3 regions of the Rahnella sp. PD12R genome follow, and region 2 is predicted to be linked to each of the others. Evidence: predicted binding sites of a transcription regulator. Region 2 holds the regulator's gene; each other region holds the start of a gene.
What was found. The regulator PurR, encoded in region 2, represses purine synthesis genes. The targets are predictions, from matches to a motif close to CANGCAAACGTTTGCNTG.
Positions count from the first base shown of each region.

Region 1: a site for PurR is predicted at 2,077-2,094, ahead of purL (phosphoribosylformylglycinamidine synthase). Genes of this name have one in related genera too.
Region 3: a site for PurR is predicted at 2,527-2,544, ahead of KWG64_RS10095 (NCS2 family permease). Genes of this name have one in related genera too.

Region 1 covers NZ_JAHTMS010000016.1:16,208-22,457, reverse strand. The annotation lists gene tadA (tRNA adenosine(34) deaminase TadA) at 1-431, shown strand, start outside; gene mltF (membrane-bound lytic murein transglycosylase MltF) at 452-1,912, opposite strand; gene purL (phosphoribosylformylglycinamidine synthase) at 2,188-6,081, shown strand.
Region 2 covers NZ_JAHTMS010000011.1:44,786-51,035, forward strand. The annotation lists gene cfa (cyclopropane fatty acyl phospholipid synthase) at 1-590, opposite strand, end outside; gene punC (purine nucleoside transporter PunC) at 951-2,162, opposite strand; gene punR (DNA-binding transcriptional activator PunR) at 2,299-3,204, shown strand; gene purR (HTH-type transcriptional repressor PurR) at 3,242-4,267, opposite strand; gene KWG64_RS25910 (YnhF family membrane protein) at 4,601-4,690, shown strand; gene KWG64_RS19920 (C40 family peptidase) at 4,856-5,758, opposite strand; gene KWG64_RS19925 (Grx4 family monothiol glutaredoxin) at 6,222-6,250, shown strand, end outside.
Region 3 covers NZ_JAHTMS010000004.1:166,362-172,611, reverse strand. The annotation lists gene KWG64_RS10100 (Na+/H+ antiporter) at 1-237, opposite strand, end outside; gene KWG64_RS10095 (NCS2 family permease) at 1,044-2,411, opposite strand; gene KWG64_RS10090 (glutathione S-transferase family protein) at 2,839-3,507, opposite strand; gene KWG64_RS10085 (bifunctional diguanylate cyclase/phosphodiesterase) at 3,774-5,867, shown strand; gene KWG64_RS10080 (methyl-accepting chemotaxis protein) at 5,887-6,250, opposite strand, start outside.

The sequences.
Region 1 (6,250 bases), on a different contig from region 2:
CAGTGCTGGTTTTGGACAACCAGGTGATTGGCGAAGGCTGGAACCGGTCTATCGGGCATCATGATCCGACTGCGCATGCGGAAATTATGGCGCTGCGCCTCGGCGGAAGTGCTGTACAAAATTACCGTCTGCTGGACGCCACGCTGTACGTCACGCTTGAACCTTGCGTGATGTGTGCAGGGGCGATGATCCACAGCCGTATCCGTCGCGTGGTGTATGGCGCAGCGGATGCCAAAACCGGCGCCGCCGGTTCCCTGCTGGACGTTTTGCGCCATCCGGGCATGAATCATCAGGTGGAAATTGTGCCGGGCGTTTTAGCGGAAGAATGTTCAGAACAGCTGAGCGCGTTCTTTCGTTTACGCCGCAGCCAGAAAAAAGCGCTGCGGCTGGCAGAGCGCGCTGCGCAAGCCGGAAACACCTCTGAAGAATAAGCCGTTCACCGCTATAAATCCTACGGCGCCAGGGCTTCTTTTGCGTCCACGACCGGATAACCCTGGCCCAGCTGAGCCTGCAACGCCGCTTTCTGCGCCTGTTGCTTCTCTTTTTCCATCAGATAACCGACCAGACTGAGCTGATAGCGGCGGATGTTTTCCACGTAGTTGTACGCCTGCGTGCCGCGCGCGTAGCCATACGTTGTACGGCTGAAATAGCGCTTCTGGTTAAGCATTGGCAGACGCTGTTTTACATCGGCCCAGCTGTCCGGGTTGGCTTTTTGCTGCGCGGTCAGCTTACGGGCGTCGAGCATGTGGCTGTAACCCATGTTGTACGCCGCCAGCGCAAACCAGATCCGTTCATCTTCAGGAATCGATTCCGGCATCTTATCCATCAGGTGCGACAGATACAGCGCGCCTCCGCGAATACTTTGCTCAGCATCGGTCCGGTCATCCACATTCAGGCCATCCGCCGTGGTTCGGGTCAGCATCATCACGCCGCGCACGCCGGTCGGAGATTTTGCCTGCGGATCCCAATGGGATTCCTGATAGGCAATCGCCGCCAGCAGCCGCCAGTCAATTTTATCGGCGTATTTCTCAAACAGCGGTTGTAACACCGGCAGCGTACTGTCGATGGCGTTCAGGAACGTCCGCGTATCGACATAATCAAAATCGCCGACGTGCCCGAGATATTTCTCCTCAAGCTTCTCCAGCGTACCGTCTTCGGAAATCTGGCTGAAAAAGTCCAGCATCGCCGCGGAAAGGCTGTCGTCATCCGGTTCCTTTCGGTAATACCAGGTCACCGGCTCATCTTCCGTGGCATCAAAGGCCACGGCCAAACGCGGGTAAACGCGCTGCATCAGGGCGATGGTGACGGAATCCCCCAGCGTGTAATCAAGTTTGCCGTTCTCAACTTGTTGCAGAAGATCGCGCGGCGAGAGCTTGTCCGTCGTGGTCCACGTCAGATTGGGATATTTTTTGGCGGCGGCTTCCAGCGTCAGGATGTGTGCACTGCCGGCGGAAACCACCAGCGTACCCTTCACATCCGCAAAGCTTTTCGGGCGCGCGGCTCCCTGCCGGTAAACCAGTTGCTGAGAAACGGAATAGTATTCCGGCCCGGCACGGTAGTTTTTCAGGCGCGCATTGTTGTACACCAGCCCGGAAGCCAGCATGTCGGTTTTGTTGTTGTCCAGATCGTCGAACATGGACTCGATCGTGGTGTGCTGATTCACGACCAGCTTTACGCCCAGATAATCTGCGAAGCGTTTAGCCAGTTCGTAATCGAAGCCGAGATTTCCTTCCGGGGAGTCCATAAAAGTCAGTGGAGAATTGAGCGTGCTTACGCGCAATTCTCCACGGGATTTTATCTGATCCAACTGGTCGCCTTCGCCTCTGTGCCACGGGACGGCAGGCCATAAGGCCAGCGCCAGCAACAGGGCGGCAATCCCCATCAGAACATAGTTAATTTTTAGTCGCGTCAAATAGTTATCTCGCTGCGGCGCTCTTGTTTTTTTACGATGTGCTGTGCAGTTTCTATGGTTATATCCCCAGTGCTGACGCATTTTGCTCAACAAAACGGCAGTCTGCAACTTTATTCATATTAACCTCAATCTTTACAAGGTTATAAATGAATATCAATATTCCCGACGCAAACGGTTTCGTATGCCGCCAGCTTTCTTTATAATAGCCCGCGTTTTCCCCCTGTTGCGCCCAATGAAGCACTGTGGTCAGTGTCTTCGAAGACGAGAGATCTGTGATTATGGAAATACTGCGTGGTTCGCCCGCTTTGTCGGCTTTTCGCATTAACAAATTATTATCCCGCTGTCAGGAAGCACGCCTTCCGGTCAATGATATCTACGCCGAATATGTACATTTTGCCGATGTCAGCGCGCCGCTGAATTCGGACGAACAAACCAAGCTGCAACGCCTCCTGAAATACGGTCCTTCTCTCACTGAACACGCGCCAACAGGTCGTTTACTGCTGGTTACCCCGCGCCCTGGCACCATTTCTCCGTGGTCTTCCAAGGCGACTGATATTGCACACAACTGCGGTTTATCTCAGGTTCTTCGCCTTGAGCGCGGTCTGGCGTTTTACGTTCAGGCTCCTGAACTGACCGAAGCACAATGGTCGCAGCTGGGCGCATTGCTGCATGATCGCATGATGGAAACCGTCTTTGGCAAGCTCGAAGACGCCAGCGCGCTGTTCGCGCAACAACAGCCTGCACCGGTTCAGCATGTCGATATTCTCGGCGAAGGCCGTATCGCGCTGGAAACCGCCAATACCAAGCTGGGTCTGGCGCTGGCGCAGGACGAAATTGATTACCTGATGGAAGCCTTTACGTCGTTGGGGCGCAACCCGACTGACATCGAACTGTATATGTTCGCACAGGCAAACTCAGAGCATTGCCGTCATAAAATCTTCAACGCTGACTGGATTATCGACGGCGAAACGCAGCCGAAATCCCTGTTCAAGATGATCAAAAACACCTTTGAACAGACGCCTGATCACGTGCTTTCTGCGTACAAAGATAACGCTGCCGTGATGGAAGGTTCTCAGGTCGGCCGTTTCTACGCCGATGCGAAAGACGGTCTGTACGATTTCCATCAGGAACAGGCGCATATCCTGATGAAGGTTGAAACCCATAACCACCCGACGGCGATCTCTCCGTGGCCGGGTGCGGCGACAGGTTCCGGCGGCGAAATCCGTGACGAAGGCGCAACAGGTCGTGGTGCAAAACCGAAAGCCGGTCTGGTCGGTTTCTCCGTTTCTAACCTGCGTATTCCGGGCTTCGAACAGCCGTGGGAAGAAGATTTCGGTAAGCCGGATCGTATCGTTACCGCGCTGGATATTATGACTGACGGCCCGCTGGGCGGCGCAGCCTTCAACAACGAATTTGGTCGTCCGGCGCTGCTGGGCTACTTCCGTACTTACGAAGAAAACGTCAACAGCCACAATGGCCCTGAGCTGCGCGGTTATCACAAACCGATCATGCTGGCGGGCGGTATCGGCAACATTCGTGCTGATCACGTGCAGAAAGGTGAAATCACCGTTGGCGCGAAACTGATTGTGCTCGGCGGCCCGGCGATGAATATCGGCCTGGGCGGCGGTGCGGCTTCTTCAATGGCCTCCGGCCAGTCTGACGCGGATCTGGATTTTGCTTCCGTACAGCGCGACAACCCGGAAATGGAACGCCGTTGCCAGGAAGTGATCGACCGCTGCTGGCAGCTCGGTGAAGCCAACCCGATTCTGTTTATCCATGACGTGGGCGCAGGCGGTTTATCCAACGCGATGCCGGAACTGGTCAGCGACGGCAACCGTGGCGGCCGCTTCCAGCTGCGTGACATCCTGAACGACGAACCGGGCATGAGCCCGCTGGAAGTCTGGTGTAACGAATCGCAGGAACGTTACGTGATGGCGGTTGCACCGGATCAGCTGGCCCAGTTCGATGCCATCTGTAAACGTGAACGCGCGCCTTACGCGGTGATCGGCGAAGCCACAGAAGAAATGCATCTGTCTCTGGAAGACAGCCATTTCGACAACCAGCCGATTGATATGCCGCTGGACGTACTGCTGGGTAAAACCCCGAAAATGACCCGTGACGTCACCACGCTGAAAGCGAAGGGCGACGATCTCAACGGTGAAAATATTCAGATTGCCGAAGCGGTAAACCGCGTTCTGCATCTGCCTGCTGTGGCGGAGAAAACCTTCCTGATCACCATCGGCGACCGCACCGTGACCGGTATGGTGGCACGCGATCAGATGGTGGGACCTTGGCAGATCCCAGTGGCTGACTGCGCGGTCACTACCGCCAGCCTCGACAGCTATCACGGCGAAGCGATGTCTCTGGGCGAACGAGCGCCAATCGCCTTGCTGGACTTTGCCGCTTCCGGCCGCATGGCCGTCGGTGAAGCACTGACTAACCTGGCCGCGGTCGAAATCGGCAGCCTGAAACGCGTTAAGCTTTCTGCTAACTGGATGTCTGCGGCCGGTCACCCGGGCGAAGATGCCGGTTTGTATGCAGCGGTGAAAGCGGTCGGCGAAGAGCTCTGCCCGGCGCTGGGCATTACCATTCCGGTAGGCAAAGACTCCATGTCGATGAAAACCCGCTGGCAGGAAGGCAACGAACAACGCGAGATGACTTCACCGTTGTCTCTGGTCATCACGGCATTTGCCCGCGTCGAAGACGTGCGTCATACAGTGACGCCACAACTGCGAACCGATAAAGGCGACACCGCATTGCTGCTGGTGGATCTGGGTTCCGGTCACAACGCACTGGGCGCGACGGCACTGGCGCAGGTTTATCGTCAGCTCGGCAACACGCCAGCGGATGTGCGCAGTGCTGAACAGCTCGGTGGCTTCTTCAACGCCATGCAGGCGCTGGTTTCTGAACAGAAACTGCTGGCCTACCATGACCGTTCCGACGGTGGTTTGCTGGTCACGCTGGCGGAAATGGCCTTTGCCGGTCACTGCGGCCTGACGGCGGATATCGCCGCTCTGGGCAACGATTCTCTGGCGGCGCTGTTTAACGAAGAACTGGGTGCAGTGATTCAGGTTCGCGCTTCTGACCGTGAAGCCGTCGAAAATACGCTGGCACAGTTTGGTCTGGCAGATTGCACGCATTACCTTGGTACGGCTGAAACCGGTGACCGTTTCATCATCACGCAGGGCGATAAGCCGGTGTACAGCGAAAGCCGCACCACGTTGCGTACCTGGTGGGCAGAAACCACCTGGCAGATGCAGCGCCTGCGCGATAACCCGGAATGTGCCGATCAGGAACATCAGGCCAAAACCCATGATCTTGATCCGGGCCTGAACGTGAAACTGAATTTTGCGCCGGACGAAGACGTGGCGGCACCTTACATTGCGAAAGGTGCGCGTCCGAAAGTGGCCGTACTGCGTGAGCAGGGCGTGAACTCCCACGTTGAAATGGCGGCCGCTTTCCATCGCGCCGGTTTCGATGCGGTTGACGTGCATATGAGCGATTTGCTGGCCGGTCGCCGTGATTTGCAGGACTTCCATACGCTGGTCGCGTGCGGCGGATTCTCTTACGGCGACGTGCTGGGCGCGGGCGAAGGCTGGGCGAAGTCTGTCCTGTTCAACGACCGCGTGCGTGAAGAGTTTGCTGAATTCTTCCACCGTCCGCAAACTCTGGCGCTGGGCGTGTGTAACGGCTGCCAGATGATGTCGAACCTGAAAGAGCTGATCCCGGGCGCAGAACACTGGCCGCGCTTTGTGCGCAACCTGTCTGACCGTTTTGAAGCGCGTTTCAGCCTGGTTGAAGTGACCGCCAGCCCGTCAATGTTCATGCAGGGCATGGCCGGTTCACGTATGCCAATCGCTGTTTCGCACGGCGAAGGCAATGTGGAAGTGCGAGATGCGGCGCATCTGGCACAGATAGAACACAGCAATCTGGTGGCGCTGCGTTTTGTCGACAACAACGGTCAGGCGACTGAAAACTATCCGGCCAACCCGAACGGTTCTCCGAACGGCATCACCGCTGTCACCAACCTCTCGGGCCGCGTCACCGTCATGATGCCGCACCCTGAGCGTGTCTTCCGTACCGTCAGCAACTCATGGCACCCGGAAGAGTGGGGCGAAGACAGCCCTTGGATGCGCATGTTCCGTAACGCGCGTAAACAGCTGGGCTAAGCGTTAAATAGCCTCAGTAATAAAAATCCGCAGTGCGAAAGCTTGCGGATTTTTTTATACGATAAATCCTATTTTTCAATTTTATTGACGAAAACTTTACTTTTTATTTGTCGGATTACTCCCATAATTAAATCCTGAACCCCAGTAATTTCAATAAATTAACTTTCTT
Region 2 (6,250 bases):
GTAACACCGACGACGCTGACGCCATAATTGCGGGCTGCAAACTCAGAGAGTCCACCCCAGCCGCAGCCGATATCGAGCAAACGCTGGCCCGGTTTCAGTTGCAGTTTATCGCAGATCATTTTGAGTTTAGCTTCCTGCGCTTCTTCAAGCGTGGTGGCATCTTTCCAGTAGCCACAGGAATATTGCATATACGGGTCGAGCATCAGGGTAAATAAATCATTACCTAAATCGTAATGTTCTTTCCCGACGATCCATGCCCGTTTGCGGGACTGAAGATTGGTGAGGCGTGCTGCTGCGATACGTAGTGTGTCTTTAAAATGGTGGGGGAGTTTATTTTCCAAACCGGCACGGAGAACGCGCTGGAAAAATATATCAAGGCGCTCGCATTCCCACCAACCATCCATATAACTTTCACCCAGACCCAAAGAACCTTCCTGTAAAACACGCTTGAAAAAGTCAGTGTTTTTTACTTTAAGGTCGAAAGGGCGATTACCGTTAACCTGGATGTCTGCCGTAGCCAGCATTTCACTGACTATCCGATACCACTGATTGTCCTGAATGCTTTGGTCTTCTATACACGATGAACTCATAGCTTCTCCATCACTTTCTCTTCTGACTTATTAACCTGCCGGGAAAAGCAAAGGCTATTTGTGCAGGTCTTTATGAGAACAGACGACTTGCGCCACGTCCGATATTCGACACCAACAGAGGAAATTAGAAGAACGCCTGCACACAAAATGTGGGCAGGAAAATCATCCTTGAAAAACGAACCAGAATAAATAGTGTGACGCGATCCTCGCGCCGACGCTAAGTATGTAATAAAAGTATTGTAAAAATGCTATTTTATTGGGTTCAGTTGAGTATAGGCTCGCCGGCTGGCATTCTCAATAGTTAATCGCTGCGAATGTAAATGTCCATTAAGTGATTGTTACTTAAAGTCATTATCACTATTAATTCGCATGCCGTGCCTGCTGTTTCTGCTCCGGTTCCTGTTCACCAGATTGCCCTTCTTCCTGACGCTGTGACAGCCAGCGGCCTAAAACTACCAACAGTAGTGTAGACAGCATCGTGGTGACTGTCGCCATGAGTGGTTGCACAATAAATGCGGAAACCAGCAAACTCGCGAGGAAACACAGACCCAACTGCAGGGTATTTTGCAACGCCGCGGCCTTACCTGTATTAGCAGGAAATGGCATTAATGCATTTGCGACAACAATGGGATAAATCGCGCCATTCACCAAAGCCATCAGACAGAACGGAATTAACAGACTCACCAGCCCCGCATCAGTAAATATAGCCACGCCGAACAGACCCGCCACACTGATGCCATAACCTGCCAGCAGCCACGGCAGGACCTTATTCCCATCCGTTTTGCTGATCAGCACACGACATCCAAAACCGCCCAGTAGGAAAGCAATAGTCTGCGGGACGTAGCTCAGGCCAATCACGCCCGGGGAATATCCCATGTCGCTGAGAATAAACGGGGAACCGGTCAGCCACGCAAAAAAGCCAGCAGAGCAGGCGGCATAAATCATCACGTTACCGCTGTAAACCCGCGAAGCGAGAAGCTTTGCGAAACCGGCTTTATCAGCAGGAGCATGAGCCTTTGGCGCATTTTCACGCAGTGTGAACGTGGTGATAAGTAAGATAGCTGCCACAGCGGTCAGCAGAACGAAAATCGCTTCCCAGTCAAAATGGTTGAGAACCCAGGCGCCCAGTAAAGGTGCCAGAGCAGGGGAAAGCGCAACCAGCGGCATGATGCTGGCAAAGGTTTTTTTAGCAACATCGGCAGAAAAGCGATCCACCACCAGCGCCTGCCAGGTGACGGCGGCGGCGCAGACGCCGACAGCTTGCAGAAAACGCAGAGCCAGCAGGGCGCGGACATTCTCAACCCACAGCACGCCCAGACAACCGACAACAAAGAGCGCCAAGCCAATCAGCAATACCGGTTTGCGGCCAATCTTGTCGGACAGTGGCCCCCACAACAGCTGGCCGATGGCAAATCCGCCAAGGAAAATACTCAGGCTGGCACTGATCATCCCCGGGCTGGTCATCAGGCTGGTTTGCATTGCACTGAAGGCCGGAAGGTACATATCTGTCGCTAAAAAGCCAAGCATGCTCAGCCCGGCAAGATAGAGCATAAATCCAAGTGAGGGTTTCATTATTGTCTCTTTAATTTATTTATTGCAGATGATTTGACGCGGAAATCGTATCGGATGCGGAGTTTAACGCTTTGATAACAGGCTTGTGAAACGCTAATATTTGCAATCTGCTATCAAAAATATTGAAGGCTAAACGATGTGGTCAGAATATGCTCTTGAAGTGGTCGATGCTGTCGCCCGAACAGGCAGTTTCAGCGCTGCTGCGCAGGACTTGCACCGGGTTCCTTCTGCCATCAGCTACACCGTTCGTCAGCTTGAACAGTGGCTGGCTGTTCCGTTGTTTGAACGCAGACACCGCGACGTTGTTCTGACTCCTGCCGGTAAAGTTTTTGTCGATGAAGCACGCGTTCTGACAAAAAAAATGATAGCGACCCGCCGCCAGTGTCAGCAGGTCGCCAACGGCTGGCGCGGAGAATTACGGGTGGCCGTTGACCGTATCGTTAGACCCGCGCGGACGCGGCGGCTGGTGCTGGATTTCTATCGCCATTTCCCGGATACCGAACTCATCATTCATTCTGAAGTCTTTAACGGTGTCTGGGACGCGCTGGTAGACGGGCGGGCGGATGTCGCCATCGGCGCGACGCGGGCGATCCCCGTCGGAGGACGGTTCAATTTCCGCGATATGGGTTTTATGGACTGGCATTGTGTGGTCAGCGCACAACATCCGCTGGCGCAGACGTCGGGAACACTGAGTGACGATCAGTTACGGCCTTATCCGGCGCTTTGCCTGGAAGATACATCGCGGACATTGCCGAAACGCGATACCTGGACGCTGGATAACCAGCGGCGGCTGGTGGTTCCCGACTGGACGTGTGCGCTGGAATGTCTGAATGAAGGTTTATGCGTAGGCATGATGCCGGTTCACCGCGTGACGCCCTGGATTGAACAGCAGAAATTGCAGGTTCTGTCGCTGGAAAATACATTTCCGGACAGCCCGTGCTGCCTGACGTGGGATCAGAGCAATCCGTCGCCTTCGCTGGCGTGGCTGCTGGAATACATGGGCGATACGGAAACGATGAACCGGGAATGGTTGCGCGACTGACAAAAAAAACGCCTGCGGCACAGGCGTTTAATGAAAGTTAACGGCGGTAATCGCGGTACGGGCCGTCGGCCACGGAACGGCGCTCAACCAGTTTCGGATGCACTTCAATGGTCTGCGACTCTTCGCGTTTGCTGATAATTCTGTCCAGCAGCATGGTAAATGCCATTTCGCCCAGACGTTCTTTTGGCTGATGAACTGTCGTCAGTGCCGGCGAGAAATAGCGCGCATTACGCACGTTGTCATAGCCAATCACGGAAATATCCTGCGGTACGCGCAGGCCCAGTTCATCGGCGGCACAAATTGCGCCCATTGCCATCACGTCGCCGCCACAGAATACGGCCGTCGGACGGTTTTTCTGCATCAGAATTTTGTGCATGGCCTGATAGCCCGATTCCGGCTCAAAGTCGCCCTGAACGACCCATTCTTCACGAAGAGGAATATTGGCTTCCGTCAGTGCTTTCACGAAGCCCTGGAAACGGCCGCCGCCGGTGTTTCGCGCCAGCTGCCCCGGGATCACGCCGATATCACGATGACCACGTTCAATCAGATAACGTCCGGCCATATAACCGCCTTCGAACGCGTTATCGATAATGCTGTCGGTGAAATTCTTACGCGCTTCGCCCCAGTCCATCACAACCATCGGGATGGAGCGGTATTCTTCAAGCATGTTCAGCAATTCGTCCGGATATTCCGCGCACATCACCAGTAAACCGTCGACGCGCTTTTGCGCCAGCATTTGCAGGTAGGCCTGTTGCTTCTCCAGATTATTGTGCGAGTTACACAAAATCAGCGTATAGCCTTTTGAGAAACAGCTGTTTTCCACGGCCTCAATCACTTCGGCGAAGTAGGGCGCTTCACTGGACGTTGCCAGCAGGCCGATAGTTTTAGTGTTATTGACCTTCAGGCTGCGTGCCACGGCGCTGGGAGAATAGTGTAACTCTTTGATTGCAAGGAGAACCGCGGCTCGGGTTTCTTCGGCGACGAAACGGGTTTTATTGATGACGTGCGACACGGTTGTGGTGGAAACGCCAGCGCGCTTTGCGACATCTTTAATCGTTGCCATGTAAAAAATGACTCCTGTGCTCACGTGTTTCAGCACGTTAGCATTATGTTAATCGTTTGCTTGCGTGGATTTAACTGCTGACTTCGAAAAGGGCAGTGAAATCGTTGGGTGGATTCTTCAGAGTGAGGCGTGAAATGCTCTCGGGTGAAATCGACCGGCACACAGGCGTGGTAACCGACAATTTTCACTTATAATGCAGGAAAGTGGAAGTAAAATTGTCATGAACCTGTTGTCATTCAGCACAAGATTTTAAATGCGAATTGTGAGAAAATGCGTTGGCACACATTTAGTGTGGCTAAACGAACGCCACAATTTGATCCGTAAGGGGGTTTGATGGACAGCAACCTGAAATTTTCTTTGATCACTACGGTCTGCGCTTTGCTCGTGATTATTGCTTTCAGCTTCACCGCAGTGATGAACTGATTTGCGTGAAAGCCGCAATAAAAAAGGGCGATTACCTATAACAGGAATCGCCCTTTTCAATTTTACGCAGTCACCCGTTCCGCCGATACTCTTCCCTGCAGAAACTCTTCGTTAAATGCTATTCAATGGCTGATTAGCGAAACTTCAGACTTAACGAATTGTTTATTATCGGATCGTCTTAGGGGTCATTACCCGACGTGCGCCTACATAATGATCTTGCCAGTAATCGTCACCCAGTGAGGTGATCTTAATGTCTTCGCCGGTGCGCGGTGACTGGATAAACTTCCCGTTTCCTACGTAAACACCGACATGGTCTGCGGCGCCTCGGTTATTAATCCGGAAGAAAACCAGATCGCCGGATTCTAATTCACCCCGTTTGACCGGAGCCGCATCGCGCAAGTGGTACATTTCATTCGCTGTGCGGGGCATTTTAATGCGGATCAAATCTTTGTATGCGTAGTAAACCAGTCCGCTGCAGTCGAAACCTGTATTCGGTGACGTTCCGCCCCAGCGGTAAGGTTTGCCGACCTGGTGCATCAGTTTGGTCATCGCAGTTTGTTGTGCGTGCTGATAACGTTTCTTGTGTGTGGCGCTGAGCGTTATCGGTTTACTGTCTTCTTCACGTAACTTTTTGCCTTTGCGGTGGCGGCCATACGCTTCTTTTTTACTGGCCTTTTCACTGCTGTTTTTAGCGAGAGAGCGGGTTTTCGTTTGCTTCCCTGCTTTCGCCTCGGCCCGTGTTGTCTTGAGTGTTTTTTCTTTTTTACTCTCGGCCCGCGTCGTTTTTACTGTTTTTTCAGAAGACGTCTTTCGCTTAACCAGTTCAGTGCTTTTGACTTTCTTCTTCGAATTTTTTTCCTGAGTTTTAGGTTCTGAAACCGGCGCGACTTTGGTTTTCTTGCTGGTTTTCGCGGCTGCCGTTTTTCGCTTTCGGCGTTCTTCAGGCGTGACCTGGTTAACATGACTCTTTCGCTGGTCGGCCGCGACACGAGTCTGTGGCGACGCATGAGCCATATTCAGAAACAGCTGGGTAAAGAGCAGCACAAAAAGCGTGAACAGTAAGCGCATAGCTTCGTTACCATGAGTGGTAGGGTTAAACATCAGGGATGTCAGAGTATTGCCTAAAAGAACGAGACAAAAAAGCACGAATTGCCTCGATTCTAGATCATATTGTGAGAAAAAGTTAATAGCTTTTTTTATGTCGAAATAACCGCCATTTTTAGTCAAAAAAATAACCACTTTTCATCATGTTATTATTTAAGTTAAAGAATGGGATTTTGCAAATCTGACATTATCGTGGAACGGCAAAAATGTTATTCTCGATGAATCTTTAAATATGTGAGCCTTAACGCAAGCGCTGAAGATTGTTTAGGAAAATGCCAGTATTGAGAAAGACCCCACAAAAATTGGCGTTTTTATCTGGTGGCAGCCATCGTTACAATAGAAAGCATTGTGATTGCGCACCGTCTCTGTGTGCTGCGCGTGAAGAGTAATGACCGTGACAGCCTGTACCGGCTTGAGGAAGCAAGAAATGACCACTCCAACGATTGAAAAAATTCA
Region 3 (6,250 bases), on a different contig from region 2:
GAGGAATTCACGGGTCGGGGTTTTCCAGCCATCAGCAAACAGCAGCGGCGGGATGAAGAGGACGAGAAACAGTTCCGGATCGAAATCCACATGCAGGCCAAAACTCGGCACAGCCAGCACCGCACCGACGGCGATCTGCATTAATGGAAGAGGAACCTGAAACGGCAACATTCTGGTGACGACACCGGAGAGCGACACCACCAGAATCAAAATCAGAATGGTAAAGAAGATTTCCATGCTTTCCTTAGACTCTTGTTTTTATGATTTCAATCAGACGGGGTCTGACACATACAGAGGGAATAGTAGATCAAAAGAGGACATGATTTAAATCGATGCGTGCGGTTGGGACGCAGTGACGTTTATGACAAGGTCAAATTCAAGGTCGTGGGTTGCCACTCACACTGGCTTTAAGGTCAAAACCTTGGGCTCGCCGCCCAAACCGGCCCAAAGGGTTTTAAACGAAACCCTTTGGAATCCTGCGTTTTTTTAACTGCGCGCTGTCGCTGGGTCGATGGACGTGTTCTGTTGCTTCCGCGTGTGGCGCAAATCCAGGCACTTCGTGCTGCCTTCACTCGGTCTTCGAGCCATAGGTCTCGAAGCCGCTTCGTTCAGCTGGATTTTGAGCGCGCCAGCTTACCCTTCTTAAAGATAAAACCAGTCTGCATTTGAATTTAGAGAAGCCAGTGGCCGCTTTCAAAACGACGTCGAGCGAGGAGTGAGAAACGGCAAGAGTCTTTTTTCGAGCAGGTTCGAACCCAAAGCGAGAGCACCGCGCAGCGGCGGCGTTTGCGGCACTAGCCAGAGTCGCTGAAACATAGCCAACCAGCGACAGCGCGCAGTAAAAAAAGCGAGGAGAGTGCAGAGAGGAAAAGCACTTTCCTCTCTGCTCGGTTTCGGCGCGAAAGGCCATGTGATAACCGCACATGAAAAACCGAAACTTACGCCAGCCTGTCTTAAAAATCGCTAATGGCGGCGTTCACCGCCATTGAAAAACCGAAACTTTCACCGTCAGAAATGGCCGCCCCGAATGCCCGGCCTGGCATTCAGATCGCCCATCCACCGGCATAAAACACCACTAACGCGACGGCGATAACCACCGTTCCGACGTTCAGCTTGCGCCATTCACCGGAGAAGATACGGCCAATGACCAGCGCGCTGAAGCCCAGCATGATGCCGGTGACGATGTTACAGGTCAGCACGATGAATACCGCGCACAGCAGGCCGGACATCGCGTCTACGAAGTCGTTGAAATCCAGTTTGGTCACGTTGCTGAGCATCAGCAGGCCGACGTACATCAGCGCTGGCGCGGTCGCGTAGGCCGGAACCAGATAGGATAACGGAGACAGAAACAACATCAGCAGGAACAGAACGCCGACGACGGTAGCCGTCAGGCCAGTTTTGCCGCCTGCCGCCGTACCCGCTGCGGATTCAATGTAAACCGCTGCCGGTGACGCGCCGACCAGAGAGGCAAAAATGCTGCTTACGGAGTCCGCCGTCAGGGCTTTGCCGCCGCTGATAATCTGACCGTTTTCGTCGAGCAGGTTTGCCTGCCCGGCGACGGCGCGGATGGTGCCGGTGGCATCAAAGACCGCCGTCATGACCAGTGCCAGAACGCTTGGCAGCACGGCGGCTTTCAGCGCGCCCATGATATCGAGATCGAAAATGACCGATTTGCCGTCTGCACCCGCCAGTGAAGGCATCGCGAACAGGCCCTGATATTTCACCGCAGGATCGAAAATCAGGCCAATAATGGAAATCGCGATGATCACCAGCAGAATGCCGCCGGGAACGCGCAGTTTCTCAAGGCCGAAAATCACCGCCAGACCGAGCAAGGTCATCACAACCGGGAAAGAGGTAAATGCGCCCAACGCGACCGGTAAACCATCCAGCGGGTTTTTCACCACCAGGCCGACGCCGTTGGCTGCGATTAACAACAGGAACAGGCCGATACCAATGCCGGTGCCGTGCGCAACGCCGGTCGGCAGGTTGCGCAAAATCCACGACCGGATGCCGGTGACCGAGATAATCGTGAACAGCACGCCCATCAGGAATACCGCGCCTAACGCCACCGGCACGCTGATGTGCTGGCCGAGTACCAGGCTGAATGCCGTGAACGCCGTCAGGGAAATCGCACAGCCAATCGCCAGCGGCAGATTCGCCCACAAGCCCATCAGCAGCGAGCCAAAACCGGCAACCAGACAGGTCGCGACAAACACCGCGCTCGGCGAAAATCCGGCTTTACCCAGCATGGACGGCACCACAATCACCGAATAAACCATCGCCAGAAACGTCGTTAAACCGGCGATCACTTCCTGACGGACGTTGCTGCCACGCGCACTGATTTTGAAAAATGCATCAAACGGGCCTTTTGGCGCAACAGCGCTGCCCGTCTGAGGGTGTTGACTCGACATGGAAAATCCTCTGAATGTCTTTACTGATTAGCCGGCGTGGTCATTATGAAATCGTTTCTGCACGTTCGCTTCCTTACCCGTAGCCTGAAACCGCCGAAATCAGCGTCAGATCTACAAGGCAAACGTTTAACTCGCATCGCGTATGGCGGGCCTGAAAAATTAAGCAAACGATTATCCGGCCTTTAAACCCCACATTTCAACTACGATCGACGACAATTTACCGTTGTCCGGTCAATAAAAACGCGGTTGTGATGTAAATTCAGCCGGCTGGCGATTTGCTGTGCGGTATCGGTTGCGCATCAGCGTTTTTGGCGGCGGTGAACGGCAAAAGCAAAACGGACAAGAACAGGATTATTTCTCAGGTTTATTATGTTGCGCTCATGACGACACTCGCTCTCCGTCCGGGCGCAACAAAATAACCGCCAACTTAACGCAATATCGTGAAAGGTCCGCCGCTTTCCAGCGCCTTCTGATAAGCCGGACGCGCGGTCACATTTGATAACCATGCATTTAAGTGTGGGTATTGTCCGAGTCCGGCGCGGGCATTTATGGCTTCTATCGGGAAGCTCATCTGAATATCCGCCGCGCTGAACTGATATCCGGCGAAATAAGGATGAGTGGCAAGATGTTTCTCCAGATAATCCATGTGGGTATAAATTTGTTTATCCAGATAGTTTTTCTGCACGCCCTGCCCGATTGCGCCTGCGAGCGGACGGATAAGCCACGGCATCGGCGGTTTGCCTAAGCGGCTGAAAATCAGTTTCATCACCAGCAACGGCATCAGCGAACCTTCCGCATAATGCATCCAGTAACGGTATTGCTGACGCTCAGCGAAGGCCGACGGTTTCAGCGCGCGGTCTTCATCATAAACTTCCTGCAAATATTCAATGATGGCGCCGGACTCCGCGAGGATCAGCCCGTTATCTTCCAGCACCGGCGACTTGCCCAGAGGATGTACTTTTTTCAGCGCAGCAGGCGCCAGCATCGACTTTTTATCCCGCTGATAATGCTGAATTTCATACGGAACGCTCAGTTCTTCAAGCATCCATAAGATTCGCTGCGAACGTGAATTATCCAAATGATGCACTGTGATCATAAATACCTTCCGCCCTGTTTCATTTAATTATTTGTTAACTATAGACAAGGCCTGAATAGCCGGATCATATTCATTTAAAAACCATGATGTTTCTCAGGTTTATTAGCAGGGAGATTATGCCGAAATTATTTTCATTTGATTAAAATCACTTACGGATTAATCTTAATTACACGAAAAAAATTATCGTAACTTCATTCGCCTTTAATAAATCTTAATGCCATTATCGCCGAATCTAAAATAGACCCCCTGCCTGTGTGGAGCCTTACATGTTTTCCAGTAATTACAACAATGTGCTTGTCATGTTTTCGTTCATTGTTGCAATGCTTGCCTCTTATACCGCGCTTGATATGGCTGGCCGGGTTGCCACGACAGAGGGAAAGGCTTCCCGTCTCTGGTTGAGCGGGGGCGCCATTGCGATGGGCATCGGTATCTGGTCCATGCATTTTATCGGCATGCTGGCCTTTAATTCCGCCATGCCAATGGGTTACGACCCGGTGATTACGCTGCTTTCCATGTTTATTGCCATTATCTCTTCCGCCTTTGCGCTGTGGCTGGTTTGCCTGCCGCATTTACCGACCGGGCGTTTGCTGGCCGGGGCATTGCTGATGGGCGGCGGGATTTCCGCCATGCATTACACCGGTATGGCCGCGATGCTGATGATGCCGCCGATTGTTTACGATTACTGGTGGGTTGCGCTGTCCGTTGCTGTGGCAATTGTCGCCTCGGGCGCGGCGCTGTGGATGGCGTTTCATTTGCGTCAGCAATCCCCGAACGTCCGGCTGTTGCGCATCAGCGCGGCGGTGATCATGGGTACAGCTATTGTCGGCATGCATTACATCGGCATGGCGGCAGCACAATTCCCGACGGACAGCCACAGTATGGCGGCGTTCAGCGGCGTCGATAACAACTGGCTGGCGCTGCTGGTGATCGTGGTAACGCTGGCGATTCTGGCAATCACGCTCATTATTTCGATTCTCGATGGCCGTATGCAGGCGCGCACCTCCATTCTGGCGTCGTCGCTGGCGCAGGCTAACCGCGAACTGACGCAGCTGGCGCTGCACGACAATCTCACCCGCCTGCCAAACCGTTTGTTGCTCGAAGACCGTCTCGGCCAGGCATTTCAGAAAGCGTCGCGCGGTGAATCTCAGTTTGCCGTGCTGTTTCTCGATCTCGACGGTTTTAAAGCGGTCAATGACGCGTTCGGCCACCATATCGGCGACCAGTTGCTGATCTCGGTGACGGAACGTCTGCAATCTCAGCTGCGCGCTACGGATACGCTGGCGCGTCTGGGTGGCGATGAATTTATCCTGCTGGTGGAAATCACCGATCCGACCGACGCCTCGCAGCTCGCCGACCGGCTGGTGCATCTGATTGCGCGTCCGTTTTACGTTTCCCGCTACGAGCTGCTGGTATCTGCCAGCGTCGGTATTGCGGTGTATCCGGGCGACGGCGAAAACGAGCGCGAACTGATGCTCAATGCCGATGCGGCGATGTACCACACCAAGAATTCAGGCCGTAACGGACACAGTTTCTTCCAGCCATCGATGAACGCCAACGCGCAAAATCAGTTACAGATGCTCAATGATTTGCGTCTGGCGATTGAACACCACGAGCTGCGTTTACATTATCAGCCGAAATTTATAGCGCCTTACGGGCCGGTCAGCGGGTTCGAAGCACTGCTGCGCTGGGAGCGCAACGGCACCACGCTCAGCCCGGATGTCTTCCTGCCGCTGGCGGAAAAAACCGGTCTGATCATTCCGATTGGCGAATGGGTGCTGAACGAAGCGTGCCGCCAGCTGCGTGAATGGCATCTAGCCGGACACACAAACTGGACCGTCGCCGTTAACCTTTCTACCTTGCAATTTGAGCAGGCTAATCTGGTGGAAATGGTGATTGATACCGTTGAGCGTCATCAGATCCCGCCGGAAATGCTGACGCTGGAAGTCACCGAAACGACGGCGATGCGCAACCCGGATGTCAGCGTGGAAATCCTCGAGCGCCTGACCAAATTCGGCGTCAAAGCGTCTATTGATGATTTCGGTACCGGCTATTCCAGCCTGCTGTATCTGAAACGTCTTCCGGCCAGCGAACTGAAAATCGACGGCGCGTTTATTAACGATCTGATTGCCGGAAGTGAAGACGCCAGCATTGTGTCGGCGATTATTGCGCTGGGCCAGACGCTGAATCTGAAGGTCGTGGCCGAAGGCGTGGAAACCATCCAGCAGCAGGATTTCCTGACGCAGCTGGGCTGCGACACCTTACAGGGCTATCTGCTGGGGCGTCCGATGACACCACAACAGATTGCCCAGCATCCCGATTCTGACTGGGAACCTCAGTTGAACATCATCGATAAAGTCTGAGGGTGTTCTGCCCTGACATTCAGCCCTGAAGCGCCGCCGTGCGGAAATAACGCACGGCATTGCGCAACTCGATGCTCTGTTCCGTCAGGGATTGCGCGGCGGCAGCGGCCTGTTCAACCAGCGCCGCATTCTGCTGCGTGACCTGATCCATCTGATCGACCGCAATTCCCACTTCATGAATGCCGGTATGCTGCTCCGAACTCGCGGTTGAAATTTCACTGACGATACCGGCGACTTTATTCACCGAGCTGACAATTTCCTGCATCGCTTTACTCGCGCGATCTGCCTGCTGCGACCCTTCAGCGATTTTGCTGACCGTCCCTTGGATCAGGTCTTTTATTTCTTTCGCCGCCTGCCCGCTTTTTTGCGCCAGCACGCGCACT